Regions from separate parts of the Cognaticolwellia beringensis genome, predicted to be linked through region 1. Evidence: predicted binding sites of a transcription regulator. Region 1 holds the regulator's gene; each other region holds the start of a gene.

Region 1 (10,637 bases):
TGTGTCATACGGTTAAGCTCCCCCATTTGCGTGTAGCAATTGAGTACCCAGCTCAGTTGCGCGTGCTCTGGTACATGCGACTGAATAAAAATAGTACTTTTTTCTGGGTCAACACCACAGGCTAAATACAAGGCTAAACCGTCTAACGTTGCCTTTCGTAACGCTTCAGGATCAGGACGAACGGTAATAGCATGCTGATCTACCAACATGTAATAACACTCATGGCTATCTTGCATGCTTACCCATTGCTTTAACGCACCAAGGTAATTACCAATAGTTAACTCACCTGATGGCTGGCAGCCACTTAATACAATAGGTTTACTCATTTGTTATCCTTCAAATTTTCTAATTTTAATATGGTTAATTATGTTATTTTTTTACAGTCGATAGTGCTGTACGCATTTCATCAATGGCAATTTTGTAATCTGGCTTTGAAAATATAGCCGAGCCTGCGACAAACATGTCTGCACCGGCAGCAGCAATTTCTGCGATATTGTCAGCTTTAACGCCGCCATCTACTTGTAGGCGAATGTCGAAACCACTGGCATCAATTTTTTCACGCACTAAACGTAGTTTATCCAAAGTCGTTGGTATAAAAGATTGTCCGCCAAAGCCCGGATTCACTGACATTAACAAAATAACATCGAGCTTATCCATTACAAAATCTAAAACATGTAGCGGTGTTGCTGGGTTTAACACTAAACCAGCTTTACAACCGTGATCTTTAATTAGCTGTAAGGTTCTATCAATATGGTCGCTGGCTTCAGGATGAAAAGTAATAATATCAGCGCCTGCTTTCGCAAAGTCTGGAATAAGGCTATCAACAGGTTTGACCATCAAATGCACGTCAATAGGTGCAGTAATACCGTAATCTCGCAATGACTTACAGATCATAGAACCAAAGGTAAGATTTGGCACAAAGTGGTTGTCCATGACATCAAAATGAATAACATCAGCGCCAGCGCTAAGTACATTTGCAACTTCTTCGCCCAAACGAGCGAAGTCTGCAGATAAAATTGATGGAGCAATTAAAAAATCAGACATAGTGATACCCTCGATAAAATTTGCGCTACTTTAACTTAATTGTACAAATTTTGCGACTGAGATCAGCTACAAAAGTAGATATTAAATGTGATATGCCTTGCAAGATAAAGTTTAAACTTTAGCCTTTTACCTAAATCTTCCATCAACGTATTTAATTACTCACCACAAACGGTGCACTTTATTTGAACATAGGCCACTGTATTTGCACCATTTAAACACAAACGTTCTATTCTCTTTAAGCTAAAACAAAGTAATAAAAACCATAAGCTGTTGATATAATATTATTTATTTTAAAATATCTCATACAGGCATTGTCTTTGCATTAGCTACAACAATTATAAAAACTTAGTGGACTAAAACATGAAAAAAACAATTATCTCTCTATCAATTTCGATGCTCCTAGCAGCTTCTGCATGTGCTTCAACTTCTGCATCTGCGACTGGCATAGAAGGCTTAAGTGCTAATGTTGGCGTGGTATCACAATATATCTTCCGTGGCGTAGTACAAACAGATACAGCTTCCGCAAGTGCTGGTGTTGATTATGAAAATAGTGGTTTTTATATTGGTGCATGGGGAGCTGACGTGCAAGCCGGTTTAGAAGTCGATATATATGGCGGTTACAATGGCGAACTTGACAGTGGTTTAGGCTATAACGTTGGTTTTACTAGTTACCAATACACCGGTGACTTTGACACTTCTTATAATGAAGTAAACTTAGGTTTAAGCTACGGAATGTTTTCAGTGACTTATAACGTTGGTGAGTGGGAAGTAGAATCTGGTGCTGACCAAGACTATGATTTCTTCACAGCTAAAGTTGAACATGAAGGTTTTTATGCCCTTTATGGTACTTGGGGTAAAGATTTTGACGGTGATTACCTAGAATTAGGCTACGGAACAGAAGTTTCAGGTTTCGATGTTGGTATCGCCATTGTCGCTAACTCAAAAGAGTTATCTGGTGCCCAAAGTGACGAAAACTTGGTATTTAGCATTGGTAAATCTTTTTAAGATATAGCGACTGACCGCTGACAAAATATTGAATAATAAAGAGTTGATAGTTTTAATATACCCATCAACTCTTTATTATTACTTACCCCGTAAGCTCGTAAATTTATCTACGATGTTTATCAGCCAGTTTAATTTAATCCTTTGATTTTAACTTGCTGATGACGATGATTTAACTGCTGACAAATAGTGACCAAATCAGCATGAATTCCACCCGCAGTTACATCACGCCCTGCGCCCGGACCACGAATAATCAACGCATTATCTTGATACCAATCACTTTTAATTTGAAAGACGTTATCGCAAGGCGTTAACTGTGCAAAGGCATCATTTTCACTTAATTCTTCTAAGCTCACTTTCGCTGTCACCTGATCATTTTCACTTATAAACCTGGCTACATAACGAATAACACAAGTTTTATCTTGCGCCTGCTTTAAGCGTGATAAAAACATTTCATCAAGCTCTGACGTTCGTTCAAGAAATTCTGCTAACGAGATATCACGTAAGGCCACTGGTACTAAGCTTTGACAGTCAATGTCTGCTAACGATAACTCAAAGCCAGCACAACGAGCGAGTATTAATAGCTTACGCTGTACATCTCTACCTGATAAATCTTCTCGTGGATCTGGCTCTGTGATCCCTTGCGATAAAGCATCACTTAGCAGTGCCGAAAATGGTGTTACGCCATCGTAATACTGAAATAACCACGATAACGTACCAGAAAATATGCCAGAAATTTCCGATATTTGATCGCCACTATTCAATAACTCTTTAATCGTTGAATTAATAGGTAAGCCCGCACCAACCGTAGTATTACCAAGCCAGATACTCTTATTTTTTTCGGCTGTGGAGATCAGTTGTTGATAGTTTTCTGTGCTTGAAGAGGCTGCCCATTTGTTCGCGCCAATAACGTGTATACCACGAGCAAAAAACTCTTGATACAAATGGCTAAAGGCTTCACTGGGTGTGATATCAACAATAATCAATTCATCATAAGGATGACTTGTTAACCAAGCTAACAGCTGTTCACTGTCATATTGTTGAGCTTGTTGTTGATAATGTTCCAGCGCATTGGCTACATCTATGCCATCGGTATTAATTAACGCTTTGCTAGCACCGACTAAACCAACCAAATGCACATTTTCTAAGCCTGAAACACGTGCAATTTGCTTTGGTAACATGGTTAAGAATCGTTGACCAATGTTACCTAAACCTGCGACGACAAGGGCAATGTTTTTGGCGTCTTTGGTCATATCAGCGTGCACATTGTTCAGTACTTCACTCGAGCAAAGCTCAGGCAAAATAGCAATATAACTATGTTCATTAAAAGAATGTAGAAAATGTAAGGTTTGCTGATGCTTAAGCGCCCTTTTAAACCTCGCGCGCATGTCACCTTGTTTGGCGACACCGTGACCCACAATGGCAATAATCGCTACAGGCTTAAAAGTAACTTCAGTGTCATGGCTTGCTAGCCATTGGCTAACCGACTTTTGCTGCTCCTGCGTTACGACTATGTAGCCTTCGTCAAGATTATAACAAATCGGTGCAAACTCACTGACCGCTAATTCTCCAGATTTAGCGAAGAAGCTGGTTGATTTTGCTAATATTAAATCGTTTAAACTGGTGACTGACAGTTCTTGTTTTGCTATTTGGCCAAACTTGCCTATCTCACTACCGCTAATATCGGGGGCAAAGCTGCTGGCAACATGTAAATGGGTATTATGGTTGGTTAATGGCTGCAAGGTTTTTGCGTGCAGTACAGGATTACCTAAGCGGCCAAGTTCATTGGCAACCGCATTCGGTAGGCGGTGCAACTTTCTCGCTGACGGAACAACACGAGGGTCTGCACTATAAATACCATCAACATCGGTCCAAAGCGTTACGTTACGCGCGCCTGACAATGCCGCCATTATAGTTGCGGAATAATCACTACCGTTCCGCCCCAAAGTACAAGTTTGCTGTTGTTTATTACGCGCAATATAACCAGTAACTATGACCAGTTTGTCTTGTTGTCGACGCTGAGAAAAACCTTTTTCGCTCTCGCTATAGTCAATAGCGCAATTTTTTTCATCTTTTAGTAACAGAAACTCTCTCGCATCTAACATATAGCTAGGACAAACACTTTCACTCAATACTGCCGATAACAAACGTGCTGACCAAAAATCACCAAACGCTAATAGGTCATTTTCATAACTAACGGGATCACTAAGTAAGTTTGCTGAAAGTTGGGCTATGTTGTCGCTCAGTAAAGATTTTAGTCTCGCGGCGCTACTGGCATTTAATAGCTCATCAATCAATAAGGCCTGTGCAGTCTCAAGTGTTGTAATAGTCTCAAGTAATTGCCGGTGTAAGGTCTTTGCTTCTTTTGCCGATCTTGCTTGTTCAGGGTTAAGTAAAGTAACTTCCTGGAGTTCAACAGAAATTTGATATAGTTTAAATAATGCATCAGTCGTATTACCATTGGCAGACACCACAATAATGTCATTTAGCTGGCAATGCTGACGAATAATTTCAACCACACGTTCAATGCAAGCACTAGTCGCTAAACTACTACCACCAAACTTATGAACATTGCAGCCAATTTTGACCAATTTATTTTTTGAAGGGCTGAGCGTTACCGCTGTATTTGAATCAATCATTTTAATACCAAGGGCCACTGTATTTATCTGCCCAATTTAAAAATTTACTTTGTGCTTAGTCTGCTTATTGCGAATAAGTAAGACTAAGCACCACATCAAACTGAACTACAGTTGGCTTGCATCAAGCGCTTGAGAAAGGTCTGCAAGCATGTCATCTATATCTTCAATACCTACTGAAATTCGTACTAATGACTGGGTAATACCGGCAGCCAATTGAGCTTTAATTTCCATACCGGCATGGGTCATGGTTGATGGATGACTGATCAAGCTTTCAACGCCACCTAATGATTGTGCCAAAGTAAAAAATTCCAGTTTATCGAACAAAACTTTAACGGCTTCAACGCCACCTTTAAGTTCAAAGCTCATCATGGCACCAAAGTCATGTTGCTGTTTTTTAGCTAAGGCATGTTGTGGGTGATCCGCTAAGCCTGGAAAATAAACTTGTTCAACTGCCGAATGTTGCTGTAAAAATGCGGCGACCGCATTGGCATTTTCTTGATGCTGCTTCATTCTGATAGGCAATGTTTTTAGACCACGTAGAGCTAGGAAACTATCAAACGCTGAACCTGTAATGCCAATACAGTTTGCCCACCAAGCCAGTTCTTCACCTAGCGCTTGCTCTTTGGTCACTAAAACTCCGCCAACCACATCGCTATGTCCATTAATGTATTTAGTTGTAGAATGAAAAACGATATCAGCACCCAATAAAAGTGGCTGCTGTAAAACGGGTGACATAAAGGTGTTATCAACTGCAACTAATGCACCCACGTTATGGGCCTGTTCAGTTACAGACGCTATATCGACTAATCTCAGTAAAGGGTTGCTCGGCGATTCAATTAAAACTAATTTTGGTTTCTTCGCCAATGCTTGTGTTAAGGCCGCTTGATCATTTTGGTCTACCACCACTAAATTAAACAGTTCGCGTTTTGCCAAATGGGTAAATAAGCGAAAGCTGCCGCCGTAACAGTCATGCGGAATAACAATCGTATCTGTAGGACTCAGTAATTGGCAAATAAGATGCACTGCTGACATACCCGTGCTGGTAACAATGCCTAAAGCACCTTGCTCTAAATCTGCAATAGCTTGAGCAAAAGTGGCGCGTGTTGGGTTACCGGTACGTGAATAATCAAATTGACGTTTTTCATTAAAACCTTTCAGTGCATAAGTACTTGAAAGATGAATAGCTGGAATAACAGCACCGTGTTGTTGGTCACTATTAATGCCCGCTCGAACAGCGGTAGTGGCAAATTTTTTCTCGCTCATGTGTACTCCAGTATTGGTACTTTTCTATTTAGATGTTTGGACGTCTATCAATCTAAATGGTTTAAGTTCTGGGGTCAAGAACTTTAGACATCTAAACTTCTACACATTCGTTATTGACTCGCGCCCCACAACCAGTAAAATCAACTAGTAAGAATAAACTTATCGCTAACTGGTACACCAGACAAGCTAAATATAAGTTTTTCGTAATCATTTAAGTTTGAGGAATATTCATGGCAGAGTGGAATGGCGAGTATCTTAACCCATACGCCGAACACGGGAAGAAAAGTGAACAAGTAAAAAAGATCACCGTGTCTATCCCTTTACGTGTTTTAAAAGTGCTCACTGATGAACGTACACGTCGACAAGTCAATAACTTGCGTCATGCAACCAACAGTGAACTATTATGTGAAGCATTTTTACATGCTTTTACTGGCCAGCCTTTGCCAGACGATAGTGACTTAGCAAAAGACAACACACAAAAATTACCCGCAAGTGTACGCAGAGCTTTAGAAGCACAAGGTGTAACCGATTTTAGCGAGTACGAAACAGAAATTGAAGAAGAAACAGAAGATTAACCGGGTAAATAAATCCTGGCTTTCTAAAATGACAAAAGGCGCTTAATGCGCCTTTTTTATTGCAAAAAATTGTTTATGCTAATTTAATTATCTTTACGAATACCAATTGAAATAAATAATCCATCATTCTGAAATGATCTAAATACCAAACAAAAATTTAGCCTCTAGTTATTCTACGATTAAAAATGAATAACTAATAAGTCCAATAGAGCTTTATATAATTAGCCTTAATTCTTATCTATCAATAACTTTCCCTTAATGACATCGACTAAATTAGTGGGCAGCTTATCTAAGATTTTACCTGAAATGTAACCATAAATGCATACAGGGGCTACCAGTAGTATAAAAATAAAACCACAAATCACCATGCCTATAGCGATTATCTCATTTGAAAACAATGAAATATAAACTATAAATAAGAATAGCATTGAGACTAACCCACCTAAAATACGCAAAACCTTGTTGATTTGTATATTTGCTTCCATGCTACGATCATCCTTTAAGTATAAAATTTAACCTATTATGGATGTAGATCTGTAGTTTTGCCACTAAAACAGTGGTTAGTTATGCTTAATTTTGCGAAGTTTCAATCAATAAAGCTTATATCTTATGAATCATTACCAGCAGCATTATTCAACTGCAATAAGTCCCACTTAGTGCCATACAAGTCTTTAAATACGACTACCGTGCCGTATGCTTCGACACGTGGTTCTTCGTTAAACTCAACACCTTGGCCTTTCATAGCTTCGTAATCACGCCAAAAGTCATTAGTTTGAAGAAATAAAAATACCCGACCTCCTGCTTGGTTGCCGACTGATTGTTCTTGCTGAGCATTACTGGCTTTAGCCAGCAATAGAGTTGTGCCATTAGCATTTGGAGGAGATATTTGAATCCAACGTTTACCTGCACCTAAGTCAGTATCTTCAATGAGCTCAAAATTTAATTTTTTGGTATAGAATGCAATCGCATCATCGTAGTCTTCAACCACGAGGGCAATATTGGCGATTCGTTGCTTGATAGGGATGGTCATTTCTGCTCCAAAGCCAAGACATAGCTAAAATTAGTCAGCTCTAAGCTATCAGTGCCAAGCTGTCAGTTAAAACAAAAGCCACATTGGTGTCTATGTTTTGTCTAACTGATAGCTGACTACTGAAGGCTCAAAACTTATAACTTAACCGTTATAGTTTTCTGGCATGGGAAGCGCAGCGACACCAGAGTCAACAGCGGCTTGAGCAACGGCAATGGCTACAGCTGAACGCAAACGTGAGTCCATAGGCTTAGGAATAATATAATCTTTACCAAAGGTTAAGCTGTCACTGCCACTCGCTGTTAATACTTCAGCCGGTACAGCTTCTTTTGCTAAGGTTCGAATGGCATGAACTGCGGCTATCTTCATTTCATCATTAATGGTACGAGCTCGCACATCTAAAGCACCACGGAAGATAAATGGGAAACATAGCACGTTGTTTACTTGATTCGGATAATCTGAACGTCCTGTCGCGATAATTAAATCATCACGCGTCGCCAAAGCAAGTTCAGGCTTAATCTCTGGGTCAGGATTCGAACATGCGAAAATTACTGGCTTATCGGCCATCAGCTTAACATGTTCAGCCGATAATACATTAGGACCAGATACACCAACAAACACGTCAGCACCGTCAATGGCGTCTTCTAAGGTGCGTTTATCGGTATTGTTAGCAAATAACGTTTTATATTCATTTAAATCGTCACGACGAGTGTGGATAACCCCTTTAGTGTCGAGCATATAAATCTTTTCACGTTGTGCGCCACATTTAATCAATAATTCCATACAAGCAATTGCCGCAGCACCCGCGCCCATACAAACAATGTTGGCATTGCGTAATTCTTTACCTTGAATTTCTAGTGCATTGATCATACCAGCAGCGGTTACAATAGCCGTACCATGCTGGTCGTCATGAAATACCGGCACTTTACAACGCTCAATTAATGCTTTTTCAATCACGAAACATTCAGGCGCTTTGATATCTTCTAAGTTGATACCACCAAAACTGTCGGCAATATTGGCAACCGTACTAATAAAGTCTTCTACCGTTTTATGCTTAACTTCAATATCAAAAGAGTTAATGCCAGCAAAGCGTTTAAATAATAAAGCCTTACCTTCCATGACAGGTTTAGCGGCCATTGGCCCTAAGTTACCTAAGCCTAAAATAGCAGTACCGTTGGTGATAACGGCAACGGTATTACCTTTGCCGGTATATTTATAAACATCATCTGGATTTTCAGCAATGGCACGAACAGGCTCAGCTACACCAGGGCTATAAGCGAGTGAGAGATCTTGGCTTGTTTCAGCTGGCGTCGTTAATTCAACACTAATTTTGCCCGGCGTTGGGTATTGATGATAATCAAGTGCTTGTTGGCGAAGATCTGTCATGTCTATTCCTTTTGTGAGGTGAGTGTAACTCGTGCGTCTTATCGATGAGTTTTAGTTGATGCTTTTATTGCTGTTTACATGTTATTGCAATGCGTTGGCTAATTTCAAGCTATTTTGTATATATTAATTAGCTACAAGCTATAATAAATATAGCCTTATAAGTTTTTTATTTCATATAAGCTAGCTAAATATTCTACATATATTACTCACTATTCATAGATAAATAGCGATTAGAATGTTTTATCAAATTATAAGTAAGTTAATGTTCAAGTTAATGCTTAAAGCTCCTACCCTTACTGGCATTGATTCCCGTTTGTATCATTTCATGACAGATAACAGAATATAGCGACAGTTCACTGAAATTGTCATAAATATAGACTGTAAGAGAAAGTTTTTTCTCTATCGGCCTGTTGATATCAAAAGCTACCTGGCTGGTTTTAATGCAGATTGAGAAAAGGCTTTATCTGTTCAAGCATTGTTGTTCTGGTATTAACGTCTGTTGATCGTGATATACCCACAGGCTATAAATTATTGTTTCGTGCACCGACGTAAGGAATTTACTAATCCCGTGGGGTCAAAGTTCCTAAAACATGTAGCTATTAAAGTAATGCTGAATTAATTAGCAGGTTGGCTTAGAGCACCATACTCAAACGATAGCGCGTATCCTGTGCATACATGCGCGATATACCGTACATCCTGTACATACACGCTCCTGTGCATCCATGCACCCGCGATATACCGTACATCCTGTACATAAAAAAACCACCTAGAAGGTGGTTTTTTAAAAGTACTTAAAACAATGAGATTAGGTTATTCGTCAAACGGATTAACTAAAATCATAGTTTCAACACGGTCTGGACCGGTTGAAATAATATCAACAGGTACACCGGTAAGCTCTTCAATACGTTTGATATAAGCAATAGCATTGGCTGGTAATGCGTCAACAGAAGTTGCGCCTACTGTAGTTTCGCTCCAACCTGGCATTTCTTCATACACTGGGGTAATTTTATCATAACCTTCAGCGGCTGTTGGTGGCACAGTAATAATGTCGCCTTCAGCTGTTTTGTAGCCTGTACATATTTTTAATGTTTTCAAGCCGTCTAAAACGTCTAGCTTAGTTAAACAAAAACCACTAATGCTATTTACTTGCACTGCACGATGCATGGCAACGGCGTCAAACCAGCCACAACGACGTTCACGACCAGTTGTAGCACCAAATTCATGGCCTACAGTACCTAAGTGATGACCAACTTCGTCATCTAATTCAGTAGGGAATGGACCCGAACCAACACGTGTTGTGTATGCTTTAGTAATACCAAGTACATAGTCTAAGTAAAGAGGACCAAAACCACTACCGGTAGCAACGCCACCCACAGTTGTATTAGACGACGTTACATATGGGTAAGTACCGTGGTCGATATCAAGCAATGTACCTTGAGCACCTTCAAACATAATAGATTCGCCCGCTTTACGCGCTTGATCTAGCATTTCTGAGATATCTGCAACCATACCTTTAATGACTTCAGCAACGGCCATAGCATCGCTAAGTACTTCTTCGTAGCTTACTGGCTCAGCTTTGTAGTATTCGGTTAATACGAAGTTATGGTATTCCATAATTTCTTTTAATTTCGACGCAAATGACTCTGCGCAAAATAAATCACCAACACGTAAACCACGGCGAGCAGCTTTGTCTTCATAAGC
Region 2 (10,637 bases), 1.0 Mb from region 1:
CGCTCAATGGAAGATCAAGTTGCTAAAGTTCGACGAAGTTCGAATCTAATAAAGGGCTTTATGGCGTTAGTCGTTATCATGCAGGCCGTACAAGTTTATCAGACCAACACCCTAGATTTTGGTGCTTTAGCCGGATCTTTGGGTGTTTTATCTGCACTTAGAGGTTTGCTTTTATCTCCTGCATTGTTAGTAGTACCTATAAAAGGCTGGTTTAAGCCAAATTTAGCTTTAACAAAAGCGAGTTATAAATACCTACTGTTGGCCTTTGTGCTAATTTTAGTCAGTTCATTTTAACTTCACTGCTGCAGGCCTTCTTACCGAATAAATCGAATTTGTTTTATCAAGAGAAAAACTACTATGAAAGCAGTTAAAAATGAAGTTAAAGAAGAGATAAAAGCAAAATGGCTGTATTGGAATAATATTAAAAGTAAGAAAAATAAAGTGTTGCTGGTGATTTTATTGTTAAGTTTGATCGGGTTAAAAATATTTACAACAGTTTTGACTTTTGATTGGCTCGCCAGCTTATTCAACTAGCTATAAAGTTTTAAAGCTTAGAACTTTATTAAAATATATTGCCTGAAACAATGTTGATTAGTTGTGTATTTTGGTAATTCAACTCACTTTATTTGTTGTTTAAAACTGTGCTAGTAGCCTAAGGTCTATCATGATTTCAAAATTACCTCGTTGGGTAGAATATGGCTCATTCATACTGTCTTTAGTCGCAGGGCTTGTTAATTCTGTTGGTTTATTAGGATTCAAGCATCAATCAATATCACACTTATCGGGCATTGCCACACAGTTTGGTACCGGCATAGTAAACTCGACGTTTATTGATGTTTTTCATTTGCTTCTTATTCTCTTAAGTTTTTTAATTGGCGCTGCCATTTCAGGATACTTTATACGCGGCGGAGCGCTTAAATTAGGCCGTAACTACAGCAGTTTACTTTATCTAGAAGCTGTATTACTTTTTGGTGCTATTTACTTCTTAACAAAGGACTCTTTAAACGGACATTATTTGGCTTCAGCTGCGTGTGGCTTGCAGAATGCACTAGCAACTACCTATAGTGGAGCGGTGATCAGAACAACTCATGTGTCGGGTATATTTACCGATTTAGGTATTATGTTAGGTGCAAAAATAAGAGGAGAGGAGTTCGATAAAAGAAAGGCATTGTTATTTATGCTAATTATTGTCGGCTTTATAACGGGTGGAATATTAGGCGCATATTTATTTAGTCTCTATAAATTTTACGCGTTAATTATTCCTGCAACTATTTGTATCTTATTAGCCCTAGCTTATTCATTTTACAAGGCGAAAGTAAGTCAATAATTCGTTTGAAAACACTGTATCTAGCGCCAACTATATCTGTCATCAATCAATACTTAGCCAAACAGGCTATTTATCACTGGTTGAGCAATAGATTAGCCTGTTTGGTATTAATATTTTAAAGCGAGCGCTATGGTAGTGTGCAAATATCTTGCGCTTGCTTATGATAATGTTCAGCAGTCAAACCTAATATTTGCGGAACAGTCGCTGATATGGCAATTGACGAATATGTACCCACTAAAATTCCGGTAAATAAGGCAATAGCAAAGCCCTGTAATGACTCTCCTGCAAAAAGCCCTATCGCTAAAACTGTTGCAATAGTGGTACCTGAGGTAATTAATGTTCGCACTAAGGTGGATTTAATCGCCTGATCAATAATGTTATCAATATCGCCATCTTTGTTTCGCATTATTATTTCTCTGACTTTATCTCCGACGATTATCGAGTCGTTAAGCGAATAACCGATAATAGCGAGTAAGCTGGCTACAATGGTTAAATCGAAGGAAATTTTAAACCATGCAAATATGCCTAGTACGATCACTACGTCATGAACGAGGGCGACGACAGAGCCTGCTGCCAATCGCCATTCAAATCTTAATGATAAGTAAACTAATATCACAATAACGGCAGTTAGTAGCGCAAGACCGCCTTGGTCGATGAGTTCGTCACCCACTTGACTACCAATATACATCGCGTCTTGTGGCGTTATTGATAGGTCGCTTTGTTGGGCGAATTCAGTCAACCAACTGCTTTGTTGTTGGCCTATGTTGCTTTCCGTTTGTCGAACACTCCAATGTGTGCCGTTGTCTGCGGCAGATAACTGAAAGTCTGCTGGTAAATAGCGACTAAGCAGTTGCTGCATATTTTCTTGTGCTATAGGTTGCTCTGTAGAGAATTCAGTTAAGTAACCGCCAGTAAAATCCAAGCCAAGGTTTAGGCCATTTTTAACTAGGCCAAATAATGAAATAGCAATAAGCACTGCTGCAAAATAAAAGCTGGCAAAGCGAAATTTACTGATGCGTGATGTAGATTTTATCGTGTTGTTATTCATGACTTAACTCCCGTTTTTTTCGCTATTTTAAGGGCTGGCTTAACCGGCAATTTTTCCGCTGAATGATGACTGATTTTATTTGCTGATTTAATGCCCATAAGATGGCTTTTATTTTCACGAATTACCATGTTGGTTAATGCTTTTGCGACAAAAACGCCCGTAAACATGCTGGTCAATATTCCCAAGCACAAAATAATGGCAAAGCCTTTCACTGGACCATAGCCTATAGTGTATAAAATAATACCCGTAATCATTGTGGTGATGTTGGCATCAAGAATGGTTGAAAAAGCACTTTTATAACCCGTTTCAATGGCCGATAACGTCTGACGTCCTCGTCTTAATTCTTCTTTAATTCGTTCAAAAATAAGCACGTTTGCATCAACCGCCATGCCAACGGTAAGGACTAATCCTGCAATACCGGGTAGCGTTAATACAGCGCCTGGTAATAAGGACATCAGACCAAGTAAACTGACTAAATTTAGCGCTAAAGCTACATTGGCTATAACGCCTAAAGTTCGGTACCAAACAGCCATAAATAAGAGCGTAAAGACAATACCGATACTAAGCGCTTTAATACCGTTATCTATATTATCTGCACCAAGTGTTGCTTCAATATTGCGCTGCATAACGATGGTGACTGGCGCATTTAATGAACCTGCGCGTAACAACAGTGACAACTCTTGCGCCGCTTGTGGGCTCGACATATGGGTAATACTAAATTGAGAACCTAAGTGTTGAGAAATATTAGCGACATTGATTATTTTACTTTTCTTAACGATTTCATTGTCACTGTTGCGGTGAAATTCAGAGAACACTGTCACCATAGGTTTACCAATATTAGCTTTAGAGAAAGTCGACATTTTTTTGCCGCCGATACTGTCTAGGGTTAAGTTTACCAATGGCAGTCCCATTTCATCTTGACCAGCACGAGCATTTTTAATGCTACTACCAGAAAAAACCGCTTTGCTATTCAAGCTTAACTTACGACCGCTGCTATCAGTCATGTGCATAATGCCGGCAGTATTTGAACTATCAGCTAGTTGGTAAAAGTCTAATGTCGCGGTAGCACCAATAATACGCTTTGCTTCTTCTGGATTGTGCACACCGGGTAGTTCAATACGTATTCTATTTTTACCTTGCTGTTGAGTTACCGCTTCAGTAATGCCTAACTCTTCAATGCGTCCGCGCATGGCTTTTAAGGTGTGTTTCATGGTCGTTTGTCTAAATTTTACTTGTTCTTGCGGCGGATAGAGTAGTGTTATTTTAGTGCTACTAATTTTATTAATGCTAAGTTCTGGCGCGCTTTGAGTAACAGTGCTAAGTAGCTTTTCAACTTTACTTTGCATAGATGACGGAAAGTTAATATCTATAGAATTGTTTGTAGGCTGAGTTAACGTTATACCGCGTATACGGTTTTCTATACTAAGCGTTTTAATGTCGACCGCGATACCTTTAAGGTGTTCAAACAAAGCTCTTTCGGTGTCTACATCTAATACAAATAACACGCCACCACTCAAGTCTAAGCCTAGCTTTATTGGTTCCATATTCATTGACTTAAACCATGCTGGCGCATTACTGTCTATTGCGCTGTCTACCGTGTAACGCTCACCTAATTCAGCTTTTAATAAATCTTTAGCGACTAGCTCATCGGCCTTATTGGCTAAAGTAATGGTAATACCGCTTGCGCTAGTGGTTATTTTTTCAGCTTCTAGCTGATTACTCTGTAAGAACGTATTTAATTTTTGCGGCGATGTTTGCTCTATTTGGCTGCTATTGCTAGTTAGCTGAATGCTTACTTTCTCTGGGTATAAATTTGGTAGGGCATTAATAATCATAAATATCAGGGTGATAAGGATGACTGCATTTTGCCAGCTAAAATACTTTCTGGTGGATTTGTTACGTGTGTTCATCTTGAAATCTCTAAATTAACACTATCTTGGAGCACTGAGCTTAAATTGCTGAACGTGCACAATAAGTGACCGATGACTTTGCATCAGTTTCTAAAAAGGAAAATAGTCGATTTTGGGTAAGTAATAACTAGGAAAAGAGATTATTACTTGTACATATGTTGATGAACTAACTGTGGTAGGTGGTTCTAGCGCTGTATAAAAAGTTACCGTCTTTCCAGCCGGAAATACGAGATGATTTTGCTTGATGATTTAATTGTTCAAACCAGTTATTTAATTTTACGGGCGGTGCTAAGTTTCTAAATTCTCTTTCACTATGGTTAGTTTGAAAAAATTCAATCACTAGTACATAAATTGGTGCTGTTTGCGCTTCTACAGAGAATGTCGCCGGACTAATACTATTAATGCGAGGTAAGGTAAATAAATCTTGAGAATGCTGAGCATCGAAAGTTGTATGGGCTTTTTGGTCTAGCTGAGTAATATCATTATGTTGTGCAATTGTATTTTGGTTAAATTCTGAATGTGACCAGGCATTAGCATTTTGAGCTAAGAGAAATATTACCAATAATATTGTTATGTAACGCCACATATATTTAAATTTCTTACCATTAACAAACTTAATGTTAGGTCTTTTTTTTATTTTTCAATAGCCAGTGGATACTTTAAATAAAATAAATATTATTGAGCTTAATTAATATATTGAGCACTTTTAATGACACCTTACAACATTCACCGTGTTCAGGGTGGAGTTATTGAGGTTAGCCCCCATATCAATTGATATCGAAAGTACAAATCACCAAATTAGCTTTTTAATAGGAGAAGTAATGCAAAACTTGGAACAGCAATTAGATTTTATTCTAGAGTTAGATCGCCTCAAAGCCGTATATCGGCAGGTGATGGTAAAATCGGATAACAATAGGCGTGAAAATAGTGCTGAGCATAGTTGGCACATTGCCATGATGGCTCAAATGCTTCATGTCTACGCCGCAGAGCCTGTAAATGTTGCACGTGTCACCACCATGTTGCTGATTCATGACATAGTAGAAATTGATGCCGGTGACACCTTTGCATTTGCAGCACAAGCCGAACTGGACGCACAAGAAGCGAAAGAGCTTGATGCAGCAAATCGAATATTTGGATTGTTGCCTCTAGAGCAATATCAAGAAATGTTAAGCTTGTGGACAGAGTTTGAAGCAGCCGAAACAAATGATGCTAAATTTGCCAAAGCGATGGATCGGGTGCTGCCATTATTGCAGAATATGAAAAATGACGGAGGTAGTTGGGTTAAGCATAATGTAAGTAAGTCAGACGTTATTGCGCGTAACAATTTATTGGATGGGTTAGCGCCAAAATTATGGACCTATGTTGCAGCTCAAATTGAACTTGCCGTAGGAAAAGGCTGGCTTCGTAACGATTAATTTAAGCAATGTAGTAGCTTGCTAATATGAGTAAGCTACTAAAATTTATACCATCTAACTCACTATCTAAATATATGTTTTGGTTGAAAAACTAACTAAAGTGTATGAAATGACTACCTAATTAAATTAGTATTACCTTTTAAATTTAAGAGTATACCCTGTAAGTTTTGCTCAATTTAGTGAGTGAGTTCAGGCTTTATATGTTTAAAACTAAAACTTAGCTAAGCTTTATGGTTAATTTACTTTTTAGCCCCTGCCTATAATTGACAAGGGTAACTTCACAATTTTTGTCCGCATGGCTTTAAATAAACTTTGCGAGTAATGTCATATATTCCTCTTAAGACAATTAATCGCAGTCCAGAAACAAGTCAAAAAACCTAAAGTGTCTTACTCGATTAGTCAGTTTAATCATGCTTGAGGAGGGATTTTTGAAGCAGAAGTGGGTCTGTTTCGGGGGATTTATTGCTGTTACATTAGTTAATTTCGGTTAAAACTCATTATTTTTTCATTTAAGCGTGTTAAAGTATTTTAGACGTCTATACGTTTAGAGGTTGACATAGCTAGAAATCCAAGTCACATTATACTCAGATAAAAATTGTAAAGAACAATACTGTTTTTCAGCGTTATTATATATAGATACAAGTTAATTAATTACCCGATATTAGGTTAGCAATATGCCCATAAAAATTCCCAATGAATTACCCGCATTAACGATTTTAGACAAAGAAAATATTTTCGTGATGTCTGAACGCCGCGCCGCGGATCAAGAAATTCGCCCTATGGAAGTGGCAATTCTTAACCTAATGCCTAATAAAATTGAAACCGAAGTACAAATTTTGCGTATGTTGGCGAATACGCCACTGCAAATTAATGTTGAGTTTGTTCGTATACATGCCAATGTATCTAAAAATACACCGCAAGCGCACTTAGACAATTTCTATCGCTTGTTCGATGATATTAAACATAAACAATACGATGGTTTGCTTATTACAGGTGCGCCGCTAGCGTTATTAGATTATCAACAAGTTACGTTTTGGGATAAAATTTGCGAGGTGTTTGACTGGGCAGAGCAAAATGTTACCTCAACCATGTTTTCTTGTTGGGCCGCCCATGCTGCGCTTTATCATCATTATGGTTTAAAGCGGCATTTGAGAAAGCAAAAACTATCTGGTGTATATCGCCACCATTGTTTAAAGCCAGATGAGCAACTAACCCGCGGTTTCGATGAAACCTTTAGTGTGCCACACTCTCGTTATGGTTTTATTGAAAAATCGGATTATCAGTCTCTTGAAGATATTGAAATATTGGCAGAGTCTGACGTTGCTGGGGTTTATTTAGCGGCGAGTAAAAATAAGCAACAAGTCTATTTAACCGGTCATCCAGAATACGATGCAAGTACACTCAGTGAAGAGTATTTTCGAGATATTGCGGCCGGGGGCGATGTTTCAATACCTGTAAATTACTTTACCGATGATGACCCAGAGCAAGAAGCAATAAACATGTGGCGCAGCCATGGCAGTTTACTGTACACCAACTGGTTAAACTATTACGTTTATCAAATTACGCCGTATCAATTAGATGCAAACCATATTAAAGCCATTCACCCAGGGAAATCTCGTGTCTAAGCAATCAAACTCTCAATCAAAAACCCCAGTAGTGAAATCTGCTTCTTATGGCCTTTTACAAGCTCAGTTAGATAAGCGTATTTTAATTTTAGATGGCGCTATGGGCACCATGATCCAAGCGTATAAGTTTGAAGAGCAAGACTATCGCGGCGAACAGTTTGCCGACTGGCATAGCGATGTTAAAGGTAACAACGACATGTTGGTACTGACCCAGCCTGACGTTATTAAAGCGATTCACCGTGAATATTTAGTCGCTGGCGCAGATATTCTTGAAACCAATACTTTTAATGCCACCACTATCGCCATGGCCGATTACGACATGGAAGATTACAGTGCCGCTATTAACTTAGCAGCGGCGCAGATAGCGCGTGAAGTGGCAGATGAATTTACCGCGAAAAACCCGGGTAAACCACGTTTTGTTGCCGGTGTTTTAGGGCCAACAAACCGTACCTGTTCAATATCACCTGATGTAAACGATCCTGCGTATCGTAATGTAACTTTTGATCAGTTAAAAGATGCCTATATTGAATCTACTAACGCCTTGCTTGATGGCGGCAGTGACATTATTTTAATTGAAACGATATTTGATACCTTGAATGCTAAAGCGGCTATATTCGCCGTTGAAACGGTTTTTGAAAGCCGTGGTGAACGTTTTCCTGTGATGATTTCCGGCACGATTACCGACGCCTCAGGACGGACGTTATCAGGCCAAACAACTGAGGCATTTTACAACTCGTTACGCCATGCTAAGCCAATTTCAGTAGGTTTAAACTGTGCGTTAGGCCCAGTTGAATTACGTCAATATGTTGCAGAGTTAAGCCGTATTTCAGACGTGGCTGTATCTGCTCACCCCAATGCTGGTTTACCGAATGCTTTTGGTGGCTATGACTTTAGCGTTGAAGAAATGGACAAGCATATTGAAGAGTGGGGAACATCAGGCTTTTTAAATATTATTGGTGGCTGTTGTGGTACCACGCCAGATCATATTAAAGGTATGGCAGATGCAGTGGCTAATATTGCTCCGCGAGAAATAAAGCCGAAAGAAATTGCTTGTCGATTATCAGGGCTAGAAGCGCTTACCATTAAAGAAGATAGTTTATTTGTTAACGTTGGTGAACGTACTAATGTTACAGGCTCAGCTGTTTTTAAACGCCTTATAACCGATGAAAACTACGATCAAGCTATTGCGGTGGCTTTGCAGCAAGTTGAAAACGGCGCGCAAATTATTGATATCAACATGGATGAAGGCATGTTGGACTCGCAAGCCGCTATGGTGCGATTTTTAAACTTAATTGCCGGTGAGCCAGATATTGCTAAGGTGCCAATTATGCTCGATTCTTCTAAATGGGATATTTTAGAAGCGGGCTTAAAATGTATTCAAGGTAAAGGTGTTGTTAACTCTATTAGTTTAAAAGAGGGCGAAGACAACTTTCGCGAGCAAGCTGAATTGTTACGTCGCTACGGCGCTGCGGTTATTATTATGGCGTTTGATGAAAAAGGCCAAGCCGACACTCGCGAGCGTAAGTATGAAATTTGTCAGCGTGCCTATCAAATTCTGGTGCATGAAATTGGTTTTCCTGCAGAAGATATTATTTTCGATCCTAATATTTTTGCCGTTGCCACCGGTATCGAAGAGCATAACAACTATGCGCGAGATTTCATTGACGCGGTAGGTGATATTAAACAAAACTTACCACACGCTATGATTTCTGGTGGTGTATCTAATGTGTCGTTTTCATTCCGTGGTAATAATCCGGTGCGTGAAGCGATTCATGCCGTTTTTCTCTACCATGCGATAAAAAATGGTATGGACATGGGGATAGTTAACGCAGGTCAGTTAGCCATTTATTCAGACATTCCAGATAATCTGCGCTTAGCGGTTGAAGATGTTATTCAAAACTCTGATGACGGCGCGACCGAGCGACTTCTTGATATCGCTCAAGAGTATCGTGGTCAAGCGGGCAGCCAAAGCAGTAAAGCGGATTTAACATGGCGCGAATTAGAAGTTAATAAGCGTTTAGAATATTCACTGGTTAAAGGTATCAACGAATTTATTATTGAAGATACTGAAGCGGCTAGATTAGTCGCTAAACGACCGTTAGATGTTATTGAAGGGCCGTTAATGGACGGCATGAATGTTGTTGGTGACTTATTTGGTGCTGGCGAAATGTTTTTACCACAAGTGGTAAAGTCAGCGCGGGTAATGAAACAAGCCGTAGCGCATTTAAATCCCTTTATCGAAGCGGAAAAAACCGAGATTAAATCTAACGGTAAAATACTGCTAGCAACGGTTAAAGGCGATGTTCATGACATTGGTAAGAATATCGTTGGCGTAGTATTGCAGTGTAATAATTACGAGATTATTGATTTAGGCGTTATGGTGTCATGTGACGATATTTTACGTGTAGCTCGCGAAGAAAAAGTCGATATTATTGGTTTGTCGGGTTTGATCACTCCATCGTTAGATGAAATGGTGCATGTTGCCAAAGAAATGAAGCGACTAGACTTCGACCTACCATTATTGATTGGTGGTGCTACTACCTCTAAAGCACACACTGCGGTCAAAATTGAGCCGCAGTATCAGCATCCTGTTGTGTATGTACCTAATGCTTCACGTTCAGTTTCAGTGGTAAGTACGTTACTTTCAGATGAAAATAGAGCCGCCTTTGTTGAGCGCCAAAATGCTGAATACGTTAAAGTGCGCGAACGTCATTATAAAAAAGGTCCACGATCTAGTTTAATCTCATTAAAAGACGCGCGTGCTAATGCTGTGCCGATTAGTTTTGATAACTACACACCAAAAGTGCCTAATAAACTAGGCGTAACTGTACTTGATAATATCGACCTAAATATTGTGAGACATTACATCGATTGGACGCCATTTTTCATGACTTGGCAGTTATCGGGTAAATATCCGTTAATTCTTAAACATGAAGTGGTAGGCGAAGAAGCCACTAAGCTATTTAATGATGCCAATGCTATGTTGGATGATGTGATCAACAATAAAAAATTAACAGCAAAAGCGGTTTTTGGGTTATTTCCAGCGAATCGTGAGCAAGATGATTTACAGCTTTATACCGATGAAACGCGCACTGAACCCTTAATGAAACTGCACCAGTTACGTCAACAAAGTAAAAAACCTAGCGGTCAATATAATCGATGTTTAGCCGATTACGTTGCTGATAAAGCCTCTGGTGTTGATGACTATATTGGTGCTTTTGCAGTCTCAGCAGGTTTTGGTGTTGAAGCCTTAGTAAAAGCCTTCGATGCGGATCATGATGATTACAACAGTATATTAATTAAAGCCGTTGC
Region 3 (10,637 bases), 1.4 Mb from region 1:
TATAATGGTTTCGACTTCTGGGGTGTTTGTATGTGAACTATGTCCCTGAGCCGATAAGTTTTACCTAAGGATGTTGATTATTAGCTATTGTGCAAGCCCGGCTCGTATCGGGAAGCCTACGGTTAGAATGATACGTCCGCCCTGAACACCCGGTGTTCAGGACAAATGTGAACTGCGGCACCTTGGAAGTCACCTTTCTCTTATTTAATATTTCCCATTATTTATCACCACCCTCATTCCGTTTGTTTTTCAACACCTTAAATATCAATGATATGTCCGCGCAGCACTAAACAAGCACCCGGTGTTCAGGACAAATGTGAACTGCGGCACCTTGGAAGTCACTTTCTCTTATTTAATATTTCCCATTATTTATCACCACCTTCATTCCGTTTATTTTTCAACACCGTAAATATCATGATATGTCCGCGCAGCACTAAACAAGCACCCGGTGTTCAGGACAAATGTGAACTGCGGCACCTTGGAAGTCACCTTTCTCTTATTTAATATTTCCCATTATTTATCACCACCCTCATTCCGTTTATTTTTCAACACCATAAATATCAATGATATGTCCGCGCAGCACTAAACAAGCACCCGGTGTTCAGGACAAATGTGAACTGCGGCACCTTGGAAGTCACCTTTCTCTTATTTAATATTTCCCATTATTTATCACCACCTTCATTCCGTTTATTTTTCAACACCGTAAATATCATGATATGTCCGCGCAGAACTAAACAAGCACCCGGTGTTCAGGACAAATGTGAACTGCGGCACCTTGGAAGTCACCTTTCCAAATTCTCCCCGATATTCCCATAAAAATAAATATAACCAGCAACGCTAAAATTGTAGGTCAGGCTTCAGCCCGTCAAACTAACGGTACTGATACCTTGATAAATTCAACAACTAAAATGTTCTGTTAAATACCATTTTACCATTGACGGCGTAAACACCGACCTACAAAGTAAATCATTGCACACACTAACACTGCCAACAGCGCTAAAATGTAGGTCGGGCTTCAGCCCGTCAAACTAACGGTACTGATACCTTGATAAATTCAACAACTAAAATCTTCTGTTAATTACCATTTTACCATTGTCGGCGTAAACACCGACCTACAAGAGAAATCATTGCGCACACTAACACTGCCAACAGCACTAAAATTGTAGGTCGGGCTTCAGCCCGTCAAACTAACGGTACTGATACCTTGATAAAATCAACAACTAAAATGTTCTGTTAATTACCATTTTACCATTGACGGCGTAAACACCGACCTACAAAGTAAATCATTGCGCACATTAACACTGCCACCAGCTCTAAAATTGTAGGTCGGGCTTCAGCCCGTCAAACTATCGGTACTGATACCTTGATAAAATCGACAACTAAAATATTCTGTTAAATACCAAGTTACCATTGACGGCGTAAACACCGACCTACAAAGTAAATCATTGCGCACATTACTCAGACAGTCGCGCTAAAATTGTAGGTCGGGCTTCAGCCCGTCAAACTAACGGTACCGATACCTTGATAAATTCAACAACTAAAATGTTCTGTTAATTACCATTTTACCATTGACGGCGTAAACACCGACCTACAAAGTAAATCATTGCGCACATTAACACTGCCACCAGCTCTAAAATTGTAGGTCGGGCTTCAGCCCGTCAAACTATCGGTACTGATACCTTGATAAAATCGACAACTAAAATATTCTGTTAAATACCAAGTTACCATTGACGGCGTAAACACCGACCTACAAAGTAAATCATTGCGCACATTACTCAGACAGTCGCGCTAAAATTGTAGGTCGGGCTTCAGCCCGTCAAACTAACGGTACCGATACCTTGATAAATTCAACAACTAAAATATTCTGTTAAATACCAAGTTACCATTGACGGCGTAAACACCGACCTACAAAGTAAATCATTGCGCACACTAACACTGCCAACAGCACTAAAATTGTAGGTCGGGCTTCAGCCCGTCAAACTAACGGTACTAACACCTTGATAAAATCAACAACTAAAATGTTCTGTTAAATACCATTTTACCATTGACGGCGTAAACACCGACCTACAAAGTAAATCATTGCGCACACTAACACTGCCAACAGCGCTAAAATGTAGGTCGGGCTTCAGCCCGTAAAACTAACGGTACCGATACCTTGATAAATTCAACAACTAAAATGTTCTGTTAAATACCAATTTACCATTGTCGGCGTAAACACCGACCTACAAAGTAAATCATTGCGCACACTAACACTGCCACCTACGCTATATTTGTAGGTCGGGCTTCAGCCCGTCAAACTATCGGTACCGATACCTTGATAAATTCAACAACTAAAATATTCTGTTAAATACCATTTTACCATTGTCGGCGTAAACACCGACCTACAAGAGAAATCATTGCGCACTTACACTGCCACCAACGCTAAAATTGTAGGTCGGGCTTCAGCCCGTAAAACTAACGGTACTAACACCTTGATAAAATCAACAACTAAAATGTTCTGTTAATTACCATTTTACCATTGTCGGCGTAAACACCGACCTACAAAGTAAATCATTGCGCACACTAACACTGCCAACAGCACTACAATTGTAGGTCGGGCTTCAGCCCGTCAAATTTGTTCATTATTAGAAACGCTGATAGAAGGCAGAAATAATCTTGATTACGATATTTAGCAAGTCACGTTGCTTTATCTAAATATGTATAGATCTCATTTGGTTGTTGATAATATACTTAGCACAACTAACTACACCTCGATCTAAGCTGTACTTACTGAATGCCCACGCAAAAAATAGCTGATATAAAAGCTCCTGTTTCAACCTTAAAAAGTGAGCTTCAAACGATAAATGCGGAGCCTATTGGAATATTCGACTCCGGCGTGGGTGGTTTATCTATCGCGCAATGCATAAATCAGCACTTGCCCAATGAAAACTTACTCTATGTTGCCGATACTTTATATGCACCTTATGGTGAAAAGTCGTCTGAGTTTATTCAGCAACGCGTTAATGAAATAGCTCAGTGGTTTATCGAACGCAAGGCCAAAGCAATTGTTGTTGCCTGTAATACCGCGACCGTAAATGCGATTGATCAACTCCGTAAAAATATTTTAATTCCTGTTATTGGTGTAGAACCCGCCATAAAGCCAGCGGTAAACTTAAGCAAAAATAAAAAAGTGGCGATATTAGTGACAAAAGCTACAGCTCAAAACCCGCGTTTTTTAGCCTTAGTTGCACAATATAGTCAAAACAGCGATGTAATTGTTCAGCCCTGTCCTGGCTTAGTCGAGCTTATAGAACAAGATAAGAAAAACGCGTCTGAGTGCAAATTAATGTTAACCGGTTATCTACAACCCTTGCTGGAAAAAGGCGTTGATACTATCGTTTTAGGTTGTACACATTATCCGTTAGTAAAAAACTTGATTAACGAAATATGTGGCAACAGTGTCGTGATCATGGAAACTGCATTACCAGTAACCGAACAATTACAGCGACAATTAGCGTTACATCAACTTATTAATACCAGTAACAACCTAGGTACAACTAGCTTTTATAGTTCAAAGTGCTGCGCAACTCAGCAAGCACTCTTTAATCACATTTGGCAACGCCCATTGCAATTGAATAGTTATCCTTAAGCCTTAAAAGTTATCTCACGTAAGCCTTTGCTAGAAATCTTCGCATTTCAACAAACATTAGCTGGCAAATAACTGTCACATAAATTATTCAAACATACATACCATTTAAAGACGTTTAGCCATCTAGGCGTAAATAACTCTAGGAATAAGTTAACTAAACAGTTAGAATATCGCCATTAAAGACTAATACTAATTCTGCGGCTATCGCACAGTGACTAATAAACGAGTTCGATTGGTATAAGATTGTTTTTCAGTTAAATTTTACAGAGGGTTTATGTCAACACACCTTTTTACTTCTGAGTCAGTGTCAGAAGGACATCCAGATAAAATAGCCGATCAAATTTCTGATGCGGTTTTAGATGCTATTATTGCCAAAGACAAACATGCACGTGTTGCTTGTGAAACTATGGTAAAAACTGGTGTTGCGATTATTTCTGGTGAAGTTTCAACAACAGCTTGGGTAGATTTAGAAAGAATTACCCGTGATGTTATTTCAGATATTGGTTACACATCTTCTGATGTTGGCTTTGATGGCGAAACGTGCGGCATTATGAACTTAATTGGTCAACAATCACCAGAAATTGCCCAAGGTGTTGACCGTGTAAAGCCTGAAGACCAAGGTGCTGGTGACCAAGGTTTAATGTTTGGTTATGCCACCAATGAAACCGAAACTTTAATGCCTGCGCCGTTATACTATTCTCACCGTTTAGTTGAACGCCAAGCTGAAGCGCGTAAGTCAGGTATATTGCCTTGGTTACGTCCAGATGCAAAAAGCCAAGTTACCTTTATATATGAAGATAACAAACCGGTAGCGATTGATACGGTTGTTTTGTCTACACAACACAACCCTGATATTAAACAAGAAGATTTACACGATGCGGTAATGGAAAACATTATCAAGCATGTGTTACCGGCAGAATTATTAACTAAAGACACTAAATACCATATCAACCCTACTGGTCGTTTTGTTATTGGTGGCCCAGTTGGTGATTGTGGCTTAACAGGTCGTAAAATTATTGTTGATACTTATGGCGGCATGGCACGTCATGGTGGTGGTGCTTTCTCTGGTAAAGATCCATCAAAAGTCGATCGTAGTGCGGCTTATGCCGGCCGTTATGTGGCTAAAAACATTGTTGCCGCGGGCTTGGCTGATCGTTGTGAGATTCAAATATCATACGCGATTGGTGTTGCTGAACCGACTTCAATTTCAATTGATAGTTTTGGCACCGGTAAAGTATCTGAAGAGCGTTTAGTTGAAATTGTACGTGAACACTTTGACTTACGCCCATACGGTATAACTAAAATGTTAGACCTGCTACACCCGATGTATAAGCAAACAGCTGCTTATGGTCACTTTGGTCGCGAACCATTTGAAATGACTGTTGGCGATGATACCTTCACAGCATTTAGCTGGGAAAAAACAGATAAAGCTGAAGCGTTACGTTTATCTGCTGGTATTTAATCACAATGTTTGTTTAACAAAAACCGCTCATTGAGCGGTTTTTGCTTTTAGGCACCACTAAAATAAATAAAGTCTATTATTTTCCTATCTATCAATTGAATTTAGTATTCTATGCCCTTATCTACAGGCTATGTTAAAATTTTAGCCAATAACAAACCCTTGCAAAAAACATTAGCCTTTCATCAATAATAGCCTTAGCGTCAATAGTTAATGTAAACTCAACAAACTAAGAATAAATTAGCCGATATGGATAACCTTTATGCGTAACCCTCGTATTTACCAAGCACAAGCATTTGAAGTAGGTCAGAGCCAAGCGTTAAATGACGATGCTTTTGGCCATATTGTGCGAGTATTACGTCTTAAGAACGGTGACGACATTACGTTGTTTAATGGCGTAGCAGAACAAGCAGGATACTTTGAGTATCAAGCCAAACTTGTTAACGTGGGTAAAAAAAGTGCTGATGTAGAGATAATAGCTAAAGAATTGGTCGCAAATGAATCGCCACTTAATATACATTTAGCCCAAGGTATTTCACGTGGTGATCGCATGGATTTTACCTTGCAAAAGTCTGTAGAGTTAGGGGTTAATACTATTACACCAATTTTCACTGAACGTTGTGGTGTAAAACTTAGTGGCGAGCGTTTAGAGAAAAAACACCAGCAATGGCAAAAAATTGTCAACAGTGCTTGTGAACAAAGTGGTCGTTGTGCGGTCCCTATAGTGGCAGCACCGATTTATTTAGACCAATGGTTACAGCAAGAAAGTACAGCGTTAAAACTAAATTTACACCCTAAAGCCGAACATTCTATTATGAGTTTACCGATAGAAAATCAAAGGGTTCGCTTATTAATTGGCCCTGAAGGCGGCTTAAGTGATGATGAAATTGCCAGTGCCAACACGGCAGGGTTTCATGATGTTTTGCTTGGGCCTAGAGTACTGAGAACTGAAACAGCAGCCCTGACGGCAATTACGGCACTACAATGTCGTTACGGTGATTTAAATTAACGTAGCGTTAAGTTACAGACCGCGCATAATGATTAACAGAATTTAACCGCTTGCTGCACTTAGAGTGTGTAAAGCATTTATAATGAATAACATTTAGGAAAAAATATGAGCATAAAAATTGGCGTTGTTATGGACCCTATTTCCGAAGTCAAAGTAAAAAAAGACTCTTCAATGGCCATGATGCTTGAAGCGCAAGCGCGCGGATATGAAATTTATTACATGGAGATGCAAGATCTCTACTTAGAGCAAGGCGTTTGTCGCGCAACAGCCGCAAAAGTAAAAGTATTTGACGATACTGAACATTGGTATGAATTAGACGAACGCGAAGACATTAATGTTGCTGACTTAGACGCCGTATTGATGCGTAAAGATCCGCCGTTTGATACAGAGTTTATTTATGCTACTTACATGTTAGAGCGTGCTGAAGTTGCAGGTACGTTAATTGTTAATAAGCCACAAAGCTTACGTGATTGTAACGAGAAGCTATTTACCGCTTGGTTCCCAGAGTTAACACCAAAAACATTGGTAACGCGAAATAATCAAAAGATCAGAGAATTTCATAAAGAAAACAAAGATATTATCATCAAACCTTTGGATGGTATGGGCGGCTCATCCATTTTCCGAATAGGTGAGAATGATCCTAATGTTGGCGTAATTCTCGAAACTTTAACGGCACATTCGACACAATATGCTATGGTTCAAGAGTACCTTCCAGAAATTGTTGACGGTGATAAACGTATATTAATCGTTAACGGTGAACCAATGCCTTATTGTTTAGCGCGTATTCCTGCACAAGGAGAAACTCGCGGTAATTTGGCCGCTGGTGGGCGCGGTGTAGCACGTCCTCTTAGTGCTAGCGATAAACTTATTGCAGAAACTATTGCTCCAGAGTTGAAAAAACGCGGTTTATTTTTTGTTGGTTTAGATGTTATTGGCGACAAAGTCACTGAAATCAATGTCACTAGCCCAACGTGTATTCGCGAAATTGAAGCAGCATACCCAATAAATATTAGCGGTAAATTAATGGATGCTATCGAGCAGAACATTAAAAAACGCTAATTTAATCCGTTTAGTATTAGATGCTAAAGGCATGTGGCTTTTAGCGTATTTCTTCTTGATTATTAAGGTATATTTATGAATAGTTTTGAAAATCAACTTTTGATTGCTATGCCCAATTTAGACGACTCCTATTTCAATAAAACGGTAACTTATATCTGTGAGCATAATGCTGAAGGTGCCATGGGTTTGATCATAAACCTTCCAATCAATGTCACCCTGAATGAATTATTGACTCAAATTGATGAAGACAAAATTGATGCACCGGAGTTAGACCAGCAAGTATTAACCGGTGGTCCAGTATCACAAGATCGAGGTTTTGTATTACACAGTACTCAAACGGGATGGAATAGTTCTTTAGCCTTAACCGATGATGTAATGATCACTACCTCAAAAGATATTTTAATGGCGCTTGGTACAGAAGGGGCACCGGCAAAATTTATGGTAACTCTTGGCTATGCTGGTTGGGGTCCTGGGCAGTTAGAAGAAGAAATAAAAGCTAACTCTTGGCTGCTAACGCCTGCCGATGGCGATATTATATTTGATACGCCCATTGAACAGCGCTGGAAAAAAGCCACCGAAAAAATGGGTATTGATATGGCACATTTATCCAGTGAGATTGGGCATGCATAATGGCGAGTAAAGCAGTGGTTGGTGAACGTACAATACTCGGTTTTGATTTTGGTAAAAAGTATATTGGTGTTGCCGTTGGACAAGAGTTAACTGGCTCAGCTTCGCCTTTGGGCTCAGTTAAAGCGCGTGATGGCATTCCTGATTGGGATGGCATGACTAAGTTTATCAAGGAGTGGCAGCCAGACTTTATTGTGGTAGGTTTACCGCTAAATATGGATGGCAGCGAGCAGCAATTGACCCATGACGCTAAAAAGTTTGGTAACCGGGTGTCTGGCCGTTTTGGACTTAAAGTTGAGTTTCAAGATGAACGGCTAACCACAGCTACCGCTAAAGAAGCCTTATTCGCTGAAGGTGGTTATCGCAATCTTAAAAAAGATAACATCGACGCAGCATCGGCAAAATTAATTATAGAAAGTTACTTTGAAAATCAATATTAATCCTAGCAAGCAAAATAAAACGACTCAATCATTAACATTACCTTGGCCTTGTTGGTTTTGGCTTACAACATCACCTTCTAATATAGGCGTTTAATGAATACTTTTACGCTTATTAGCCCATTAATTATTGTTGGCTTTATTGGTTTTTTATTGGCTAAAAGTGGCTGGTTTAATAAAGACCAAGTTAATACGCTGACTAGATTTACCTTTAATGTTGCTATTCCGGCCTTTTTATTTCAACAGCTGGCCAATGCCGATATGAGCACCATAGATTTAAATATCTATAGTGCTTTTTATTTACCTTTGTTACTGGTTTATGGCTTGGCTTTGGCGATAAACTATTATTTTCATAAACATTTAAATCATGATCTTCCCGCCTCAGCCGTTTACGCTTTTGGCGCCGGTTATTCAAATAACGTTATTGTGGGAATGCCTATCGCTTTAATGGTATTAGGTGAGCAAGTTTTACCGACAATATTTCTGGTGGTGAGTTTACACAGTGCGCTGTTAATTGGCATAACAAGTGTGTTGGCGGTTAACATTGCACAGTTTAATTGGCCAATATTTTTAAAACAAACCTTTTTCAACCCATTATTAATTGCCATAACAGGTGGTTTTGTTATTAATTTAATGGCGATAGAGTTACCAGTCATAATTAATAACAGCTTGTTATTATTAGGTAAGCCTGCAATTACATTGGCACTTTTTTTACTCGGTGCCTCATTAGCTTTTTATAGAATCCGTAGTGAAGTTAGATTTATTATAACTGCCAGTGTATTAAAACTTTTACTGTTACCAAGTTTAATCCTGATAACTAGTCATTATATATTTCATTTTCCAACGCTAACCACCATGACCTTAGTTATTTTAAGTGCAAGCCCTGCTGGGGTAAATGCCTATTTAATTGCTAAACAGCATGCAAAACATCAAGAAACCATAGCCGGAATAGTGGTTGTTACCACGTTAATATCTACCGTTTCTATTCCGTTATGGATATGGGGCTTGTCGAGTGTTTTCAGCCTATAAAGCAGCGTAAGATAGTCCACTAGAATGGATTAAGTGTATAACCTTGGTTTTGTAATACTGCGTGCGCTGTCATTGCTGATAATGCCATTTTAACGCCAGGCATAATCATTTCATTGGTAATATTGTGGTACGCTGCCGATTGACCACATAAGTAAATTGTTACCTGGTTTTTCATTAAATTTTGCAACAATGCATTATTAGCATTTTTTTGCTGAAATTTTTCTTGATACAACTGCTCTTTTAATAAGTCAAAGCCGGCTTTGCCATGTACCACTAGTGCTAAATTGATATTTTCTAACGGTACGCCATTTGCTACATGCATATTTATAAAACGCGCTAGCGTTTCAATTTTGCCATTAACTTTACCAACCCCGCCTTGCTCGCCAATATCAAAAGCAACATTAAAAGTGGCATTATTCTCAAGCTTAAGGTCTTGCTGAACTTTCGCATGTTTACCGTAGTTTTTTATTACCGGGCCAGCCGAAAACTTATCCGCACTCGCCATTGCGATATTAGTGGTAATTAAAGCAAAAATAATCATGATAAAACGTATTCTTGATAACATTGGATGGTCCTTTTATTGTGAGTAAATAATTCTATAAACTGAAACTTGCTAGCAATAAAGAAATTGCTTTAATTTTAACCAATAGAGTAATATATTTATCAGTTACTAAGATGGCATGTAATGGTCATATACGCGCAATATTACCATGTAAAATACTCTGGCTTAGGCAATGAACACAGAAGCTACAAACTAAAAAGCATGCCGATAATAAGCATGCTTTTTAGTAGTTACTGACTTCAATAAACCTTAGTCTTCTTTCGGCGCTATACCATCAATAGTTACACCAGACAGTGATCCTGTTCCACCTTGATCATTACTACGCAGTTTGATCATTAAGCGTAAATCATTTGGTGAATCTGCATGATGTAGGGCATCAGCGTAATTAATCAGACCTTGTTGATATAAATTAAAAAGTGCTTGGTCAAATGTTTGCATACCTTGATCAGTAGACTTTTCCATCACTTCTTTAATACTACCGATATCACCTTTTTTGATTAACTCAGCAATATAAGGCGAGTTTAGTAAGATTTCTATCGCGGCTAAACGACCATTACCATCACGTGTTGGAATTAATTGTTGAGCGACTATGCCTCGTAGGTTTAACGCAAGATCAAACAGTAACTTACCATGCTGGTCTGCTGGGACTAAATGCATAATACGATCGATAGCTTGGTTTGCGTTGTTGGCATGCAGGGTAGCGATACACAAGTGACCCGTTTCTGCGAAACTCAATGCATGCTCCATGGTTTCTTGGTTTCGAATTTCACCAATCAATATAACGTCAGGGGCTTGGCGTAAAGAGCTTTTTAGCGCAGCACCAAAAC

The links. Region 1 encodes MetJ, which represses methionine synthesis genes. Its sites were predicted from a motif close to TAGACGTCTAGACGTCTA; they were not measured.
Region 2: the regulator MetJ is predicted to act here: its motif matches at 6,230-6,247, upstream of B5D82_RS14170 (homoserine O-succinyltransferase).
Region 3: the regulator MetJ is predicted to act here: its motif matches at 3,737-3,754, upstream of metK (methionine adenosyltransferase).

What each region holds. Positions count from the first base shown of each region.
Region 1 covers NZ_CP020465.1:2,322,067-2,332,703, reverse strand. Annotated here, with positions in the region: gene trpS (tryptophan--tRNA ligase) at 1-326, opposite strand, end outside; gene rpe (ribulose-phosphate 3-epimerase) at 370-1,044, opposite strand; gene B5D82_RS09880 (TorF family putative porin) at 1,405-2,049, shown strand; gene metL (bifunctional aspartate kinase/homoserine dehydrogenase II) at 2,178-4,685, opposite strand; gene metB (cystathionine gamma-synthase) at 4,791-5,948, opposite strand; gene metJ (met regulon transcriptional regulator MetJ) at 6,179-6,523, shown strand; gene B5D82_RS09860 (hypothetical protein) at 6,751-7,008, opposite strand; gene B5D82_RS09855 (VOC family protein) at 7,131-7,553, opposite strand; gene B5D82_RS09850 (malic enzyme-like NAD(P)-binding protein) at 7,695-8,936, opposite strand; gene B5D82_RS09845 (adenylosuccinate synthase) at 9,747-10,637, opposite strand, start outside.
Region 2 covers NZ_CP020465.1:3,352,914-3,363,550, forward strand. Annotated here, with positions in the region: gene B5D82_RS14140 (hypothetical protein) at 7-294, shown strand; gene B5D82_RS20010 (hypothetical protein) at 358-534, shown strand; gene B5D82_RS14145 (YoaK family protein) at 665-1,327, shown strand; gene secF (protein translocase subunit SecF) at 1,455-2,375, opposite strand; gene secD (protein translocase subunit SecD) at 2,372-4,285, opposite strand; gene B5D82_RS14160 (hypothetical protein) at 4,452-4,871, opposite strand; gene B5D82_RS14165 (HD domain-containing protein) at 5,107-5,700, shown strand; gene B5D82_RS14170 (homoserine O-succinyltransferase) at 6,375-7,325, shown strand; gene metH (methionine synthase) at 7,357-10,637, shown strand, end outside.
Region 3 covers NZ_CP020465.1:934,343-944,979, reverse strand. Annotated here, with positions in the region: RNA gene ssrS (6S RNA) at 12-193, shown strand; gene murI (glutamate racemase) at 2,774-3,628, shown strand; gene metK (methionine adenosyltransferase) at 3,903-5,090, shown strand; gene rsmE (16S rRNA (uracil(1498)-N(3))-methyltransferase) at 5,350-6,096, shown strand; gene gshB (glutathione synthase) at 6,202-7,155, shown strand; gene B5D82_RS03955 (YqgE/AlgH family protein) at 7,231-7,785, shown strand; gene ruvX (Holliday junction resolvase RuvX) at 7,785-8,222, shown strand; gene B5D82_RS03945 (AEC family transporter) at 8,316-9,248, shown strand; gene B5D82_RS03940 (DsrE family protein) at 9,268-9,813, opposite strand; gene B5D82_RS03935 (PilT/PilU family type 4a pilus ATPase) at 10,060-10,637, opposite strand, start outside.